One region of the Pseudomonas sp. DP-17 genome, then DNA from elsewhere that is predicted to be linked to it. Evidence: riboswitches for the same ligand, from Rfam matches in the RefSeq annotation. Region 1 holds a riboswitch; each other region holds the start of a gene.
The links. Region 1 has a riboswitch for cobalamin ahead of MJ122_RS17510 (TonB-dependent receptor). Riboswitches for the same ligand answer to the same signal wherever they lie in the genome.
Positions count from the first base shown of each region.

Region 2: it holds a riboswitch for cobalamin, as region 1 does, so the genes downstream of both, cobG (precorrin-3B synthase) here and MJ122_RS17510 (TonB-dependent receptor) in region 1, are expected to answer to the same signal.
Region 3: it holds a riboswitch for cobalamin, as region 1 does, so the genes downstream of both, cobO (cob(I)yrinic acid a,c-diamide adenosyltransferase) here and MJ122_RS17510 (TonB-dependent receptor) in region 1, are expected to answer to the same signal.
Region 4: it holds a riboswitch for cobalamin, as region 1 does, so the genes downstream of both, cobW (cobalamin biosynthesis protein CobW) here and MJ122_RS17510 (TonB-dependent receptor) in region 1, are expected to answer to the same signal.

Region 1 covers NZ_JAKSXG010000010.1:186,892-191,239, reverse strand. Annotated here, with positions in the region: gene MJ122_RS17515 (HAD family hydrolase) at 1-186, shown strand, start outside; gene MJ122_RS17510 (TonB-dependent receptor) at 468-2,324, opposite strand; cobalamin riboswitch at 2,414-2,610, opposite strand; gene dxs (1-deoxy-D-xylulose-5-phosphate synthase) at 2,639-4,348, opposite strand, start outside.
Region 2 covers NZ_JAKSXG010000010.1:338,187-342,534, reverse strand. Annotated here, with positions in the region: gene MJ122_RS18270 (precorrin-2 C(20)-methyltransferase) at 1-12, opposite strand, end outside; gene MJ122_RS18265 (precorrin-8X methylmutase) at 12-638, opposite strand; gene cobG (precorrin-3B synthase) at 631-1,986, opposite strand; cobalamin riboswitch at 2,064-2,305, opposite strand; gene cbiE (precorrin-6y C5,15-methyltransferase (decarboxylating) subunit CbiE) at 2,372-3,574, shown strand; gene MJ122_RS18250 (cobalt-precorrin-5B (C(1))-methyltransferase) at 3,641-4,348, shown strand, end outside.
Region 3 covers NZ_JAKSXG010000001.1:696,982-701,329, forward strand. Annotated here, with positions in the region: gene cbiB (adenosylcobinamide-phosphate synthase CbiB) at 1-79, opposite strand, end outside; gene bluB (5,6-dimethylbenzimidazole synthase) at 76-726, opposite strand; gene MJ122_RS03290 (cobyrinate a,c-diamide synthase) at 740-2,032, opposite strand; gene cobO (cob(I)yrinic acid a,c-diamide adenosyltransferase) at 2,061-2,672, opposite strand; cobalamin riboswitch at 2,939-3,163, opposite strand; gene MJ122_RS03300 (MlaE family lipid ABC transporter permease subunit) at 3,294-4,348, shown strand, end outside.
Region 4 covers NZ_JAKSXG010000010.1:325,850-330,197, reverse strand. Annotated here, with positions in the region: gene cobN (cobaltochelatase subunit CobN) at 1-1,258, opposite strand, end outside; gene cobW (cobalamin biosynthesis protein CobW) at 1,460-2,512, opposite strand; cobalamin riboswitch at 2,607-2,802, opposite strand; cobalamin riboswitch at 2,864-3,076, shown strand; gene MJ122_RS18210 (CbtB-domain containing protein) at 3,181-3,366, shown strand; gene MJ122_RS18205 (CbtA family protein) at 3,526-4,230, shown strand; gene MJ122_RS18200 (cobalamin biosynthesis protein) at 4,308-4,348, shown strand, end outside.

The DNA.
Region 1 (4,348 bases):
CGCTGGGACGTGGCGCCGCAGCGGATGCTGATGGTCGGCGATTACCGCTTCGATCTCGATTGCGCCCGTGCCGCCGGGGCGCACAGTGCGCTGGTGAATCTGCCAGAGAACCCCTGGCCCGAGCTGACCGACTGGCATGCGCGCGATTGCGCGGAGCTGGGGCGGATGGCGGGCGTGTTGAGGTAAGTCCCCGGTCGTTAGCATTCGCTCCCGAGGTGGCATGGGCGTAGGGCGAATAACGCGCCAGCGTTATCCGCCATCGGGAGGCTTGTCGGCGGATAACCTGTTCCAGGTTATGCGCCCTACGAAACTAGGCACCTCGCGGACGAAGTCCGCTCCTACAGTTTCCGGGGGAGTTAGATCGTAGGATGGGTGGAGGCTAGGCGATACCCACTGGCAGTGCCAGGCACGATGGGTATCGCTTCGCTCCACGCCATCCTGCGAAAGCGCCGCAGCGCTGGCAGGAGTTACAGCTCCGGCGTCCAGGTCACCGCCAGCAGCGCGGTGCGGCCGGGTTCGCGGTAGGGACGGGCTTCGCCCATGAAGTCCATCGGGCTGGTCGGGCGCAGGTAGTCGCCCAGGGTGTAGTCGCGGTCCAGGGCGTTATCCAGCTTCAGGTCAAAGCGAATTTCATTGCTGGCCAGCCAACTGGTGCGCAGGTCGAGCACGCCGTAGCCGGACAGCTCGCGGGTGTTGGCCGCGTCGTCGTAGCGCTGGCTGACCGCGCGCCAGGTGCCGCCGACGCCGAAGGCGCCGAACTGGCGGTCGAGGTCCAGGCTCAGGGTGCGGCGCGCGCGGTAAGGCAGGGTGTGGCCGGTGTCGCGGTCGCGCGGGTCGATCAGGCTCAGGCCGAGGGCGGCCTGCCAGCCCATTACCTCGCGGGCGACGCTGGCCTCGAAGCCGGTTATGCGCGCCTTGTTGATGTTCTCCGGCTGGTTGCTGGTGCTGTCCCAGGCGATCAGGTCGTCGATCTCGGTACGGTACAGCGAGGCTTCCAGATGGGTGCCGGAGAAGTCGCCGCGCCATTGCAGCTCGTAGGTCTTCGAGGTCTCGGCCTTCAGGTCCGGGTTGCTCGCGCCGGGGTAGTAGAGGTCGCTGAAGGTCGGCGCGCGAAAACCTTCGCCGTAGCTGGCAATCCAGGTCTGGCTGTCGCCCACCGGCAGGCTGAAGGCGGCGTTCCAGCTGTTCTGGCTGCCGTAGGCCTGGTTGTTGTCGTGGCGGATGCCCAGTTCGGTACCGAAGCTCTCGCCCTTGAAGCTGTGCTGGGCGAAGAAGGCGCGGTTGCTGCGCTGGTCCTCGGCGAAATCGGTGGTGCCGTCGACCTTGTCCTCGTACCAGTCGGCGCCCAGCGCCAGTTGGTTGGCTTCGTCCAGCTGCAGGCGGTTGATCCAGCTCGCCGAGTGGCGGGTGGTTTCCAGGGTGCCGTTGTTCCAGCTGTCCGCGGCGCCCACGGCCTTGTTGCGGTCGAAGCTGCGGCCCAGTTCCAGGCGGCTGTTCCACATCGGGGTGATCTGGCCGTCGAGGTAGGCGCTGTAGCTGCTGACGCGGAATTCGTCGCGGGGCGAGCCCGGTTCGAAGTTGTAGGCGTCGTCGTATTCGTTCTTGCCGCGCTGGTCGTTGAGGTTCAGGCCGGCCTTCCAGTCCTCGCTGAAGCGGTGGTCCAGGTTCAGGTGCACGGCCTTGTTGCGCTGGGCATCGTGGTCGCTGTCGGCGCCGACGTTGTCGCTGGTGCGGTCCCAGCCCTGGCTCTCGTCGAGGCTGCCGCCGAGGTTGTAGCGGGTCTGTTCGTCGCCGCCGGAGAGGCTCAGGCTGCGTTCGAAGGTGCCGTGGCTGCCGGCGGCCAGGCGCACTTCGGGGTGCAGGCCGGCTTCGCCGCGGCGGGTAAAGATCTGGATGACCCCGCCGATGGCGTCGGCGCCGTACAGCGCGGAGCGCGGGCCACGGGTCACTTCGACGCGCTCGATGCTGTCGATGCTCAGGTAGTCCAGGCGGGCGATGCCGCTGCTGGCCGAGGCGACGCGCTGGCCGTCCACCAGCACCAGGGTCTGCGCGGTGCTGGTGCCGCGCACGGAGTAGGAGACCACGCCGCCGGAGCTGCCCATCTGCACGCCGGGCACGCGGGCGAGCAGGGCGGGAACGCTGCGCACTTGTAGCCGCTCGATGTCGGTGCGGGTGAACACGCTGTTGGCCGAGGTGGCTTCGGCACGCGGCTGGGCCTGGCGGGCGGAGGTGATCACCTGGTCGGAGAGCCGGTAGATGTCGTCGGCAGCGAAGGCCAGGCCGGGCAGCAGGCTGGTGGCCAGGGCGAGTCGGGTCAGTTTCATGGAACGTCCTCAAAAGCGGTCGGATGACTTTCGAGGAGGGCGTGGCAAGGGCGGACGCGCCGCACTTGACGGTGCGGCCCTCCGCAACACCTGTCGGGGCGTGTCGAGGGCGGTCTCCGGGCTGCCGACATCACATCGCCGCCTTCCCGCGTTGAGCAGTGGCGGATGGCGATGCTGCGCTCCATCAGGGGCGCGTCGGTTACCGTTGCGGGGGCAGCGCAGGTCTTTCACCTGCTTCCCGTTACCTCGAACGAAAACCGGCGCACCTTAGAGGGTGCGCCGGTGACTGGCAATACTCAGTGCGAGGGATGCGCTCAACGGCTGCCGAGCGCTTCCAGGCGCGCCTTCACCGCGGCTTCGATGCCGGCGGCGTCCAGCCCGCACTCCGCGAGCATCTGCGCCGGTTTGGCGTGCTCGACGTAGTAGTCCGGCAGGCCCAGGTGCAGGATCGGCTGCTGGATATTCTCGCGGGCGAGGAATTCGCTGACGGCGGCGCCCGCGCCACCCATCACCGAGTTTTCCTCGACGGTCACCAGCAACTCGTGGCTGGCGGCGAGCTGGCGCACCAGCTCCTCGTCCAGCGGCTTGACGAAGCGCATGTCGGCCACGGTGGCGTCGAACTGCTCGGCCACTTTCAGTGCCTCGGCCAGTTGCACGCCGAACACCAGGAACGCGACCTTGCCGGCCTTGCCTTCGCGGCGCACCACGCCCTTGCCGATCTCGACCGGCTCCAGCGCTGCCTCGATGGTGGCGTTGGGGCCGGTGCCGCGCGGATAGCGCACCGCCGCCGGGCCTTCGAAGTGATGGCCGGTGGTGAGCAGTTTGCGCAGTTCGTTTTCGTCGCTGGGCGTCATCACCAGCATGCCGGGGATGCAGCGCAGGTAGGAGAGGTCGAAGCTGCCGGCGTGGGTCGGGCCGTCTTCGCCCACCAGGCCTGCGCGGTCGATGGCGAACAGCACGTCGAGGTTCTGCACCGCGACGTCGTGGATCAACTGGTCATAGCCGCGCTGCAGGAAGGTGGAATAGATCGCCACCACCGGCTTGGCGCCGTCGCAGGCCATGCCGGCCGCCAGGGTCACGGCGTGTTGCTCGGCGATGGCGACGTCGAAGTAGCGCTCCGGGAACCTGTCGGCGAAGGCCACCAGGTCGGAGCCTTCCTTCATCGCCGGGGTGATGCCGACCAGGCGCGGGTCTTGCGCCGCCATGTCACACAGCCACTGGCCGAACACGCTGGAGTACTTCGGCCCGCCGGCCTTCTTCGGCACGGCGTGGGCGGGGGCGCCCTCGGGCTCCAGCTTGGTGATGGCGTGGTAGCCGATGGGGTCGATCTCGGCCGGGCCGAAGCCCTTGCCCTTCTTGGTCACCACGTGGAGGAACTGCGGGCCCTTGAGATCGCGCATGTTGCGCAGGGTGGCGATCAGGGTCGGCAGGTCGTGGCCGTCGATGGGGCCGATGTAGTTCCAGCCCAGCTCTTCGAAGAGCGTGCCGGGGACCAGCATGCCCTTGGCGTACTCCTCGGTGCGGCGGGCGATCTCCCAGGCGCCGGGCAGGCGCGAGAGCACCTTCTTGCTGCCTTCGCGCATGCTGCTGTAGGTGCGGCTGGAGAGGATCTTGGCCAGGTAGTTGGACAGGCCGCCGACATTATTCGAGATCGACATGTCGTTGTCGTTGAGGATCACCAGCATGTCGGCCTTGACCTCCGACGCGTGGTTGAGCGCCTCGAAGGCCATGCCGGCGGTCAGCGCGCCGTCGCCGATCACCGCCACCGACTTGCGATTGGAACCCTGCATGCGCGCAGCGATGGCCATGCCGAGGGCGGCACTGATGGAGGTGCTCGAGTGGCCGACGCCAAAGGTGTCGTACTCGCTCTCCGAGCGGCGCGGGAAGGCGGCCAGGCCATCCTTCTGGCGCAGGCTGCCCATGCGCTCGCGGCGACCGGTGAGGATCTTGTGCGGGTAGGCCTGGTGGCCGACGTCCCACACCAGGCGGTCGTCCGGGGTGTCGAAGACGTAGTGCAGGGCGAT
Region 2 (4,348 bases), 150 kb from region 1:
ACGGCCAGCCATCACTCCACCTCCGTGGCCAGGGCGTTCACCGCGGCGGCGGCCATCGCGCTGCCGCCACGGCGACCGCGCACGATCACATAGGGCACGCCACGGCTGTCGGCGGCGAGGGCGTCCTTGGACTCCATGGCGCCGACGAAGCCCACCGGGAAGCCGAGGATCAGTGCCGGTTTCGGCGCGCCCGCATCGAGCATTTCCAGCAGGTAGAAGAGGGCGGTCGGTGCGTTGCCGATCACTACCACGCTGCCTTCCAGATGCTCGCGCCAGTGCTCCAGCGCGACCGCCGAGCGGGTGTTGCCCAGCTCGCGGGCGAGCTCCGGGACGTCCGGATCATTGAGGGTGCAGATCACCTCGTTATGGGCCGGCAGGCGCGCGCGGGTGATGCCCTCGGCGACCATCCGCGCGTCACAGAGAATCGGCGCACCGGCGGCCAGCGCCGCCCGGCCGATGGCCCCGGCGCCAGCGGAGAAGCGCAGGTCGTGCACGACATCGACCATGCCGCAGGCGTGGATCACCCGCACGGCGAGTTTCTCGAGGTCCGCAGGGATGGCGGACAGGTCGGCTTCGGCGCGAATGGTGGCGAAGGACTGGCGGTAGATCGCCTGGCCGTCGCGAATGTAATCAAGCATCGGTGGGGGCTCCGGGTGCGGCCAGCAGGTTGCCGGCGGCCTCGAGGGAAAGGTTGCGCGCCAGCGGCTGGCCGAAGCCGGCCACGCCAACGGCGCGACGGAACAGGTCATAGCGGCCGTCGGCGACGGCCAGCAGGGTGTAGGGGGCGACGTGGGCGGCGGCGCACGAGCGCGGGCAGCCGCACAGGTGCACGCCGGCCGGCGGTGCGTGGCGCAGGCGTTCGGCCAGGCGCAGGGCGTCGGCCTTGGTGTCGGCCAGCCCGCGTGCGCACCCGTTGGAGCCGCTGCACGCGATCAGGCGCGACAGCGGCTGCGCGGCGTCGATCACCAGTCCGAGATTGGCCAGCGCGCCGAGTACGACGGCGGCATCGGTCTGCGCCAGGTTGGGCAGGATCAGACTTTGCCAGGGCGTCAGACGCAGCTGTCCGCCGCTGAAGCGCTCGGCGAGATCGGCGAGGCCGAACAGCGTGGTGCTGTCCAGACGTCCGAGGACGAATCCTGCTCCGACCATGGCACGTTCCGGCTGGCGCTGGGGATGAATCCCAAGATGGCCGAAAGCCTGCGGTGCGGGACGTCGCCAGTTATCCACAACCGGTCCGAGTTGCAGCTGGAAGGGCAGGCGTTGTTGCAGTCGCTCCAGCAGCACTTCGTCGCCGAGCATTTCGCGCAGTTGGCGCATGCGCGTCGGGCCGTCGCCGGCGAGATCGAGGAACAGGTGCAGCAGGGTTTCCACCAGCAGCGATACCTGCCCGGCGGTCACGGCGGCGAGGGCGGGGCGGTCGGTCTCGCGTTGTGGCGGATACCCGGCCAGGCCGAAGGCGATTAGCGGCGCCGGGTCGTCGGACAGGGCCGACAACCAGACATCGTTGGGGTGCTCCAGCATCGCCAGTGCTTCGCCCCCGTCCAGCTGGATGCCGAACTTGGGTGACAGGCCATGGAAACGCGGGGTGCGCTCCAGCAGGTCGAGCAGTTGGGTGGCCAGGGGGCTCGCGTCGAAAGCTCCGCCCATGCCCAGGCCCAGAGCAGGGCTGACCAGCAGGTTGCGCACATCGTCCGCCGCCAGTTCACGCGGGCCGAGGCCGGCGGCCAGCAGTTCAAGGCTCAGCGCATTTTCAGCGCCGGCATGCACGCCTCGAATCTGCAGGTTGGCGCGGTTGGTTGCTTCCAGCACGCCGTCGGCATGTCGTTCGGCAGCCAGGGCGATGGCGCGCGCGGCCTTGGCGTCGAGTTGTCCACGGGGCAGCTTGATGCGGCAGATGCCGCCATCGCGTGAGGCCACGATGCGCAGCAGGCCGGGGCAGGCATGCGGGCGGACGGGCAGGGCTGAAGGGTCTTGCACGGCGGTCACCAGGGCTGGGTCGCGGTGACCTGCGAATCCCCAAAAGGGGACTTCACGACACCGATACACCCCGCTCGATGTCTGCACGCGCGACTGGTTTCGTCGGCAGGTCTCCTGGCTGGCAGGTCCTCATCCAGCGCGGCCTTCCCGGTTGCCCAGTGGCCTGGCCGGCGGCACGGAACCTCGTTCTCGTGTCGCCGCATTGCGCGGACTCGCTGCTTACAGTTGCGGGGGCAGCCACGGCTTAACCGTGTTCCCTCTTCGGCTCTGAGAAACCTCACCGCAAAAGGCGAAGCGTCCTACGAGCACCGACGAAGCGGGTATTATGCCTGCTTTGCCCGAAGGCAGGAAAAGCCTGCCCGTCGGATCGATCGTCGCACCCTGAGGACATTTCATGACGCCCTGGCTGACCATCGTCGGCATCGGCGAGGACGGCTATGCCGGCCTCGGCAAGGCCGCCCGCCGCGCCCTGCTCGCCGCCAGCGAAGTGATCGGCGCGCCACGCCAGCTGGAGTTGCTGCCGCATTGCCTGGGCGCCCGTCGCCAGGCCTGGCCGAGCCCGTTCAGCCTGGAACCGGTACTGCGCCGGCGTGGCGAACCAACCTGCGTACTGGCCAGCGGCGACCCGATGCTGTTCGGCGTCGGTGCGAGCCTCGCTCGTCAGATTCCGTCCGAGGAAATGCTCGTGCTTTGCGCGCCTTCCTCCGCCTCTCTCGCCGCGGCACGAATGGGCTGGCCGCTGCAGGACTGCACACTGCTGTCGCTGGTGGCACGCCCATTGGCCGCACTCAACGCGCAGATCCACGATGCAGCGAAGCTGCTGATCTTCAGCAATGACGGCAGCAGCCCGGCGGCTATTGCCACGCTGCTGCGCGAGCGAGGTTTCGGCGCGAGTCGTCTGAGCGTGCTCGAGCACCTGGGCGGAGAGGCGGAGCGACGTATTGAGGGGCTGGCCAGCGACTGGTCGCAGGGCGAGACCGCTGCGCTGAATATCGTTGCGGTGCAATGCGTAGCCGCCTCAGCCGCGGTTCGTCTGCCCCTGACCACCGGCCTGCCGGACGAGGCCTACCGCCATGACGGTCAACTGACCAAGCGCGACGTGCGCGCCGTGACCCTGGCGCGGCTGGCGCCCAAACCCGGCGAGCTGCTGTGGGACGTCGGTGCGGGTTGCGGCTCCATCGGCATCGAATGGATGCGCGCGCATCCGAGCTGCCGAACGCTGGCTATCGAAGCCAACGAAGGGCGTCAGGAGCATATCCGCTTCAACCGCGACAGCCTTGGCGTGCCGGCGCTGCAACTGGTCTGCGGCGCCGCGCCGGAAGCCTTGCAGGGGCTGGAGCGCCCCGACGCGATCTTCATCGGTGGCGGCGTGACCCTGCCCGGCGTGTTCGAGCAATGCTGGGAGCAACTCAAGCCCGGTGGCCGGCTGGTCGCCAATGCCGTCACCCTGCAGAGCGAGTCCATGCTGCTGAGCTGGCGCGCGCGCATCGGCGGCGAACTGACCCGCCTGTCGGTGTCCCAGGCCCAGCCGCTCGGCGGCTTCGATACCTGGCGCGCGGCATTGCCGATCACCCTGCTGGAAGTCTGGAAGCAATGAAGCGTTTTTCGTACCGCGACTGCATGGGTATCGCTTCGCTCCACCCCTCCTGCGATGCTGCTCATCATGCGTGACGAGACGCCCGAAGAACCCCGCCCGCTGCGCAGCGGCTACACCACCGGCAGCTGCGCCACCGCCACCAGCCTGGCGGCGGCGCGTCTGCTGCTCACCGGTGAAGCGCTGGACGCCGCGCAGATCGCCTTGCCCAAAGAGCGCAGCGCGACCCTGCGCCTGGAGTTCTGCCGCCTCACCGTTGGCGGCGCCGAAGCCGGTACGCTGAAGGATGCCGGCGACGACCCGGACGTGACCCACGGTGCGCTGGTCTTCGCGCGCGTCGCCTTGAGCGATGAGCCGGGCGTGCGCTTTTACGCTGGAGAAGGCGTTGGCACCGTCACCAAGCCGGGGCTGGTGCTGGCGACGGGCGAGCCGGCGATCAACCCGGTGCCGCGGCAGATGATGCAGGGCAACCTCGCTGCGTTGGCGGCCGAGTGCGGCTATTCAGGCGGCTTCGACGTCACCATCAGCATCGAGGGCGGCGCCGAGCTGGCGCTCAAGACCATGAACCCGCGCCTGGGCATTCTCGGCGGCCTGTCGATCCTCGGCACCACCGGCATCGTCCGGCCGTTCTCCTGCTCGGCGTATATCGCCTCGATCCAGCAGGGTATCGATGTTGCCCGCGCCAACGGCTTCCGCCACCTGGCCGCCTGCACCGGTAATGCCAGCGAAGACGCCATGCGCCGTCGCTACGGCTTCGACGACACCGCGCTGATCGAG
Region 3 (4,348 bases), on a different contig from region 1:
CCAGCGGATGCCAGCGTTTCGGCTCGCCCAGCAGGGCGTCCAGCGCCACGCCGAGGACGCTCAGCAAGGCCAGGCTCATGCCTTCTCTCCCCAGCGGTTTTCGAACACCAGCTCGTCCAGCGAGCGCGGCTGACGCCAGCCTTCCAGGGCCAACATCGGCGCGGGATAGAACTCGCTGACCGGCCCCAGGCAGATCACCGCCACGGCCTCCGCTCCTGCCGGCAATCCGAGCAGCTCGCCCAGCGCGGCCGGATCAAACAGCGAGACCCAGCCCATCCCCAGACCTTCGGCGCGGGAAGCCAGCCAGAGGTTCTGGATGGCACAGGAGAGCGAGGCCAGGTCCATGTTCGGCAGCGTGCGACGGCCGAAGACGTGCGCCTCGCGCCCCTCCATCAGCGCGGCCACCAGCACCTCGGCGCAGTCGAGCACACCCTCGACCTTCAGCCGCATGAACTCGTCGGAACGCTCGCCGAGCGCCTCGGCGGTGCGCACACGCTCTTCCTCCACCAGCGCATGGATCGATTCACGCAGTTCTCGCGAGGTGACGCGGATAAACCGCCACGGCTGCATCAGGCCGACGCTGGGCGCCTGGTGAGCCGCTTCGAGCAAACGCGCGAGCAGTTCGGGCGCCACCGTGCCGCCGCTGAAGTGGCGCATGTCACGGCGCTCGGCAATGGCACGGTAGAGCGCGGCGCGCTCCTCAAGGCTGTAGGCGTGCTCGGTCATGGTCCGACGCTCTTCATGGTCTGAGCAGGGCTGCTGCGGCGTCCGGGTCGGACGGCAGGTAGAAGTGGATGTAGGAGGCGGTGAGCCGGCCGCGGCGGAACACCGCTTCGGCCACCGGCTTGTCGTTGGGGCAGACGCCACAGGCCAACGGTTTCTCGCGGCTGTCGAGCATCGAGTGGTGGAAGGTGTGCCCGCGCAGGGTGCCTTCGGGCAGCGTCACGGCCTGCAGCGCTAGCGCGGCGAGGCGTTTCTGCATGCGTGCCTCGCCCGGCAGCAGGCCAAGCAGCGGCGCGCGTTCGCCGGCTACGTCGGTCAGCGCGTCGAGCAGATAGAGCATGCCTCCGCACTCGGCGAGGATCGGTTTGCCCATCTCGTGGTGCGCGTGGATGGCCTGGGCCATCGCGCGGTTCTCGGCCAGCGCCCGCAGGTGCAGCTCCGGGTAGCCGCCGGGCAGGTAGAGGCTGTCCACCTCCGGCAGCGCCACGTCACGCAGCGGCGAGAAGAACACCAGTTCGGCGCCCAGTTCGCTCAGCAGGTCGAGGTTGGCCTGATAGAGGAAGGCAAAGGCATTGTCCCGCGCCACACCGATGCGTACGCCATCGAGGCCGGAGGGCTGGCTGCGTGGCTCGGGCGCGGCAAAGCTCACCGGCGCCGGCAGCTCGGTACTCGCGCTGGCCGCCAGGGCATCGGCGGCGGCGTCCAGGCGGGCGTCGAGGTCGGCCAGTTCGTCGGCCTGCACCAGGCCGAGGTGGCGGCTGGGCAACTCCACTTCGGTATCGCGCGGCAGCGCGCCATACCAGCGAATCCATTCCGGCAGGCTGTCGCGCACCAGGTCGCGGTGGCGCTGGCTGCCGATGCGGTTGGCGAGCACGCCGGAGAACGGCAGGTCGCTCTGGTAGGTCGCCATGCCGACCGCCATCGCACCGAAGGTCTGCGCCATGGACTGGCCGTTGATCACTGCCATCACCGGCACATCGAAGCGCCGCGCCAGGTCGGCCGCCGAGGGCGAGCCGTCGAACAGGCCCATCACGCCCTCGATGAGGATCAGGTCGGCCTCGCCGGCCGCCTCCCAGAGCAGGCGGCGGCTCTCCCGCTCGCCGACCATCCAAAGGTCCAGCTGGTAGACCGGCGCAGCACTGGCGCGGGCGAGGATCATCGGGTCGAGGAAATCCGGTCCGCACTTGAACACCCGCACCTTGCGTCCGAGGCGCGTGTGCAGGCGCGCCAGGGCGGCGGTCACGGTGGTCTTGCCCTGGCCCGAAGCGGGCGCGGCGATCAGCAATGCGGGGCATTGGCGCGAGCTCATCGGGCGCGCTCCGCCACAACGGGATGCATCAGAACTCCACCCCTTTCTGCGCCTTGATGCCGGCCTTGAAGGCGTGCTTCACCAGGCCCATCTCGGTCACGGTATCCGCAGCCTCGACCATGGCCGGCTGCACCCCGCGGCCGGTCGCAACCACGTGCTGCATGGGCGGGCGCGCCGCAATATCAGCGAGCACGGTGTCCAGCTCCAGGTAGCCGTGCTTGAGGGCGATGTTCACCTCGTCCAGCACCACCAGGCCCACTTCCGGGTCGGCCAGCAGCTGGCGCGCGACTTCCCACGCCGCCTGCGCCTTGGCGATATCGCGCTGGCGGTCCTGGGTTTCCCAGGTAAAACCTTCGCCCATCACGTGGAAGCTGACCTCATCGGGAAAGCGGCGGAAGAACGCTTCCTCGCCGGTGGTGGCGGCGCCCTTGATGAACTGCACCACGCCCACCTTCATGCCGTGGCCCAATGCGCGGGCGACCATGCCGAAGGCCGAGCTGCTCTTGCCCTTGCCGTTGCCGCTGTTGACCAGGAACACGCCGCGCTCGCCCTGGGCCTGGGCGATCTTCTCGTCGATCACCTCCTTCTTGCGCTGCATGCGCGAGCGATGGCGCTCGTCCTTTTCCGGGGATTCAGTCATGAAAGGATGCTCCAGATAGGCATTGCGCAGGCGTCAGGCCGCCGGCCGGGTAGCAGCGCACGAGAAATTGAATGGGCAGACGAGCCAGTGGCGCGCGCGGGCGCATGCGGCAGAGGTCGCCCAGCACGCGGGCTGTCGACCTGGGGAACAGGGAACTCAACTGAAGGATTCTCCGCCGCTCTCACCCGCGCGGCACTGACCAGTCGGGGCAGGCGGAGGACGGCAACGCGCGGCGCAGGCGGCCGGCGTCGGCAGCGCCTCCCGCGATGCCATGCGATGCGACAGGCCGGTCTCCGGGCTTGCGAGTGGAAGCGCGTGGCGTTTCCGAAGAACCGCGCCTTCCCATGCCGGAGCACAGTGGCGGATTGCGGTTCGAGGCTCGCTTACCGTTGCGGGGGCAGCGCCGGAATGGTCGATTGCGCATCGATGTCACCGGCTTCCCTGTTTCACTCGCGGCTCGCACCGAGAGCACCTGAAGCAGGCGCGCAGCTTAGTGGCTGGCGGCCTGGGGCGTCAATTGAAGAGGATGTCGCCGAGCGGGTCACAACTCCGGGCAGCCGCTCTAAAAGGCGACACACATGTCCAATCATGGCAGTGTGTAACTCCGCTAGAATGCGAACCATGACGATGACCGCCCAGCCCGGCCAGCTTCAACTCGACCCCTCCGCCAGCCCACCACTGATGCACGTCAGCGGTGACTGGACGCTCGCGCATTTCTCCGCGCTGGAAGCCCAGGTTGCCGCTCAGCGCCACGCAGAGTGCCCCGCCGAGCTGGATTTTGCCGGTCTCGGCGCGCTGGACACCGCCGGCGCCGCGCTGCTTGCCGAGATCATCGGCGGTGCGCGCATGAGCCAGCTGGAGCAGATCGCCCGCAACCTTCCCGCCGAACGCCAGGCATTGCTGCGCGCCGTCGGCAGCGCCATCACCCAGTGCCGCCTGGACGAAAAGGCACCGGAGCCGGGCAACGCGCTGGTCGATGTGCTGGAACGCATCGGCATCGCCACCCTGACCTTCCGCGAACACCTGGTCGGCGTGCTCGGCTTCATCGGCCTGACCCTGCAGACGCTGCTCAGAAACCTGCTGCGCCCGCGTCGCTGGCGCCTCACCTCGCTGGCCGCGCATATGGAGGAAACCGGGCTGGACGCCGTGCCCATCGTCGCCCTGCTGACCTTCATGGTCGGCGCGGTGGTGGCCTTCCTCGGCGCCACGGTGCTGCAGAAATTCGGCGCACAGATCTACACCGTCGACCTGGTGGGCTTCTCCTTCCTGCGCGAATTCGGCGTACTGCTCACTGCGATCCTGCTCGCCGGCCGCACCGCCAGCGCCTTCACCGCGCAGATCGGCTCGATGAAGGCCAACCAGGAGATCGACGCCATCCAGGCGCTGGGCCTGGACCCGATGGAGCTGCTGGTGCTGCCACGGGTGCTGGCCCTGCTGCTGACCCTGCCGATGCTGACCTTCCTGGCGATGATCTCCGGCATCTTCGGCGGCGGCGTGGTCTGCGCCCTGAGCCTGGATATCTCACCGCGCATGTTCCTCTACATGCTGCAGAACGACATTGCCGTGCAGCATTTCCTGGTGGGCATCGTCAAAGCCCCGGTGTTCGCCTTCATCATTGCCGTGATCGGCTGCCTGGAAGGCTTCCGGGTCAGCGGCAGCGCGCAGTCGGTGGGCGA
Region 4 (4,348 bases), 140 kb from region 1:
CGACCGGGTAGCCCTGCGCCTCCAGCGCACGCAGGATGTTCAGCGCGGCGGCCGGCGTATCGAGGCCGACCCCATTGCCGATGCGTCCGTCGCGAGTCGGGTAGTTCGCCAGGATCAGCGCCACGCGCTTGTCGGCGTTGGCCTTGCGTGCGAGCAGCATCCAGCGCCGCGCCAGTTCGGCGACGAAGTCCATGCCCGGCCGGTGCGGCAGGTAGCAGACCACGTCGCTCTGGCTGCGCTCGCTGCGCCAGGCCAGGCCCTTGAAGCTGATCGGCCGGGTGATGAGACGGCCATCCAGTTCCGGCAGCGCGATGTGCATGGCCAGGTCGCGCGGGCCGAGGCCCTGCGGGTTGGCGCGCCAGAGGTCGAGGTTATCCAGCGAGCAGATCGCTTGCAGCACCGGCACGTCGCGGCGGAACGGCCGGTCCTGCGGCGCCTCCGGGTTCGACTGGGCGAAGCCGGTGGTGTTGATGATCAGTTCGGCGTTGGCGCTATCGAGCAGGTTTTCCACCGCTTCCAGGCACGCAGCTTCCTTGAGGCTGGCGATGGCGATGGGTAGCGGGTTGATACCCTGGGTCTGCAGGCGTTCGCAGAAGGTGTCGATGAAACCGGTGTTTGCTGCTTGCAGGTGTGTGCGATAGAACAGCAGCGCCGCGACCGGGCACTCAGGATTCCAGTCGGCCTGCCAGCGGGCGAGATCGCAGCTGCCGGTCCGCGGGTGATACAGGGCGACGCGCGGCAGCGTCTGCGGCTCGCTCCACGGGTAGTCGCGTTGCAGATGGCGCGTGGCGAGACAGGCGAAGAACTGCCGGGCATTTTCCATCCCGCCCTGGCGCAGGTATTGCCAGAGGCGCTCGGCGTCCTGCGGGGCAACGCTGCACAGGGCGGTCAGTTCGGGGTCTGGCTTGTCGTCGCCGGGTACCGCGATCAGCGTGACGCCGCGCTCGGCCAGCGTCGCCAACTGCTCCATGCCGTAGCGCCAGTAACCGACGCCACCGTGCACGGAAATCAGGATGACCTTGGCGTGCTGCAGCACTTCGTCGACGTAGAGGTCCACCGAGGCGTGGTTCTGCAGCTGCATCGGGTTGGCCAGCCGCAGGCTCGGGTAGTCCTCCGGCAGTTCGCGGGCGGCCTCGGCGAGCAGCGCCAGGTGCGAGTCGCCGCTGCAGAGGATCACCAGCTCGGCGGGTGTCTGGGCCAGGTGGGCGATGCCGTCGTCGGGGACGAAACCGCCGGGTTGGGTGCGCAGCAGGTGCATGCGGAAACCTCTATCGCTCGGTCAGGAGCGCCCTCTCCCCAGCCCTCTCCCTGAAGGGAGAGGGGGCCGGTTCAGTGTGCGCGCAGGTTCTGTGCTCACAGGCGAGCATGGCGTTTGCCCATGCACTTTTTGCCGGCGAAGCACCGATGTAGCTCCCCTCTCCCGCTTGCGGGAGAGGGGCTGGGGGAGAGGGGAGCGGCTTCACGCCAGAGCAGTACGCAGCTCGTTGGCGATGGTGGCCTGGTCCAGTTCCTGGCCGATCACCACCAGGCGGGTGCCGCGGGTTTCGTCGCTGCGCCAGGCGCGGTCGAAGTGCTTGTCGAAGCGCTTGCCGACACCCTGCACCAGCAGGCGCATGGGCTTGCCGGGGATGGCGACGAAGCCCTTGATGCGCAGCACGGCGTGGCGCTCGACCAGGGCGTTCAACGCATCGAGCAGGGCGCGCTCCTCCACTTCCGGAAGGTCGACATGGAAGGAGTCGAACTCGTCGTGGTCGTGGTCTTCATGGCCTTCGTGGTCGTGGTGTGTCGGGCGGCTGTCGATGTGCAGCTCGGCCTCGGCGTTCAGCCCCAGCAGCACCGAGAGCGGCAGCTGGCCGGAGTTGGCTTCGACGATCTTCACCGCCGGTGGCAGCTCCTCGGCGACTTCGGCGCGCACGCGGGCCAGTGCTTCGGCGTCCAGCAGGTCGGCCTTGTTCAGCACCACCAGGTCGGCGCTGGCCAGCTGGTCTTCGAAGAGTTCGTGCAGCGGCGATTCGTGGTCCAGGTTCGGGTCCTGCTTGCGTTGCTCGTCCACCTGCTCGGGGTGGGCGGCGAAGGTGCCGGCGGCCACGGCCGGGCTGTCGACCACGGTGATCACCGCGTCCACCGTGCAGGCGTTGCGGATCTCCGGCCACTGGAAGGCCTGCACCAACGGCTTGGGCAGGGCCAGGCCCGAGGTCTCGATGAGGATCTGGTCGAGGTCGCCGCGACGCGCCACCAGTTCGCGCATCACCGGGAAGAACTCTTCCTGCACGGTGCAGCACAGGCAGCCGTTGGCCAGTTCGAAGACGCGGCCGACCGCCTCTTCTTCGCTGCAGCCGATGGAGCACTGCATGAGGATGTCGCCGTCGATGCCCAGCTCGCCGAACTCGTTGACGATCACCGCGATGCGGCGGCCTTCGGCATTGTCGAGCATGTGGCGGAGCAGGGTGGTCTTACCGGCGCCGAGGAAGCCGGTGACGATGGTGACGGGGAGTTTGGCCAGGGTTTTCATGCGCGCCTCGCAAGCGAAATTGGCAGGGCGGATGAAGGGCGCGCGCGCGGGTTCGCCGCGCAACGAAGGTCGCCACCGGATCACCCCGCCCGGTTGTCTTGATGCTGCACGAGGCAGGTCTCCTGGCTCACAGCCCTTTGGCGTCTCTTCGCCTTCCCGCCCGAATCGGCAGTGGCGCGTGAAGAGACAGGCTGTTCACAGTTGCGGGGGCAGCCGTGGCGCATCCGAAGATTTCCACGTTCCCTCTTAGCTCCGGCCGGTGCCGGAGAACCTCGAAGCAGGGGAAGGCTACGCAGCGTAGACGGGGCGGTCAATCGCCGGGGATCGGTTGACGCCTGCCGGCTGCCGTGGTCAGCTAGCGCGGTTCCAGGTGTCTCGCGCCACGCGTGCGAGGTGAAACGGGAAGCCGGTGCGTCCGCAAGGACCAGTCCGGCGCTGCCCCCGCAACGGTAAGCAATCGTAGGGTCATCCGTAGTCACTGTGCTGATGCATGGGAAGACTGACCCGCTTGGCCACAGGCCAACGTCGCAAGCCCGGAGACCGGCCTGGAGCTTTCGTTTTTGGCAAACCCGCGGTGGGCGGGCGCAGGCCGTGGCGCGACCGTTCCGGCGCGTTCGAATGCGTTCAACCTCTGCGTTCTCTTACTTTGATCTTCAGAGGGAACGTTCATGTCCAGCAGCACCCTGACGCACGCGTCGAATACTTCCATCCCCCTTTCCAAGCGCATCAGCCTGGCCGTCGGCGCCAGCCTGCTCGGTGCGCTGCTGGTGTATTTCGCCGGTTTCTCGCATCTGGAAGCGGTGCACAACGCCGCGCACGATACCCGCCATAGCGCCGGTTTCCCCTGCCACTGATGCTGTTCTGAGTCCAATCGGCTGCGCGTCGGCCATGCTGCGTTGGAAGACCGCCGCGGACGGCTCATTGACGGGAGCCAACTCCGCGCCCACGGCGATCTTCCGCCTTGCCTGGCTCTAGCTCGCTCGATTCGAGAGTCCGGAAAATAGGAAAGGAAAATGATCAAACGTATCGCCCAGACCGCCGGTTTCGCCGGTCTGATCGCCGCGCTGGTACTCACCGTGGTCCAGCTGCTGTGGGTGTCCCCGCTGATCCTCAAGGCGGAGACCTATGAAAAATCCGAGCCGGTAGCGATGGCCGAACACAGCCACGAGCACGCCGACGCTGCCGCCGCAGGCCACCATCACGACGCGCAAGCCTGGGAGCCGGAAGACGGCTGGCAGCGCATCCTCTCCACCACCGGCGGCAACCTGGTGGTGGCGGTGGGCTTCGCGCTGATGCTGGCGGGCCTGTTCACCCTGCGCGAGCCGGGCAGGACTTCCGAAGGCCTGTTCTGGGGGCTGGCCGGTTTCGCCGTGTTCACCCTGGCGCCGTCGTTGGGCCTCCCACCGGAAGTCCCCGGCACCGCGGCCGCCGACCTGACCCTGCGGCAGACCTGGTGGATCGGCACCGCCGCCGCCACTGCCGCCGGCCTCGCGCTGTTGGTGTTCGGCCGACACTGGGCACTGAAGGTCGTCGGTGTCGCGCTGCTGGCAGTGCCGCATGTGATCGGTGCACCGCAGCCGGAAATGCATTCCAGTCTTGCACCGGAAAGCCTGGCCCACGAGTTCATCCTCGCCTCGCTGGTCACCAATGCGGTGTTCTGGGTAGCGCTCGGCCTGCTCGCCGCCTGGCTGTTCCGCCGCTTCGCGCCGTCGGCCTGATCCACGCGCTATGCTCGACCCCGCAGCCGGCGCGGCCGTCTGCGGGGTTTTTATTTTCATCTGCCAGGAGAGCGACCATGACACTGGTTGCCGGCCTCGGTTGCCGCCGGGGTTGCCC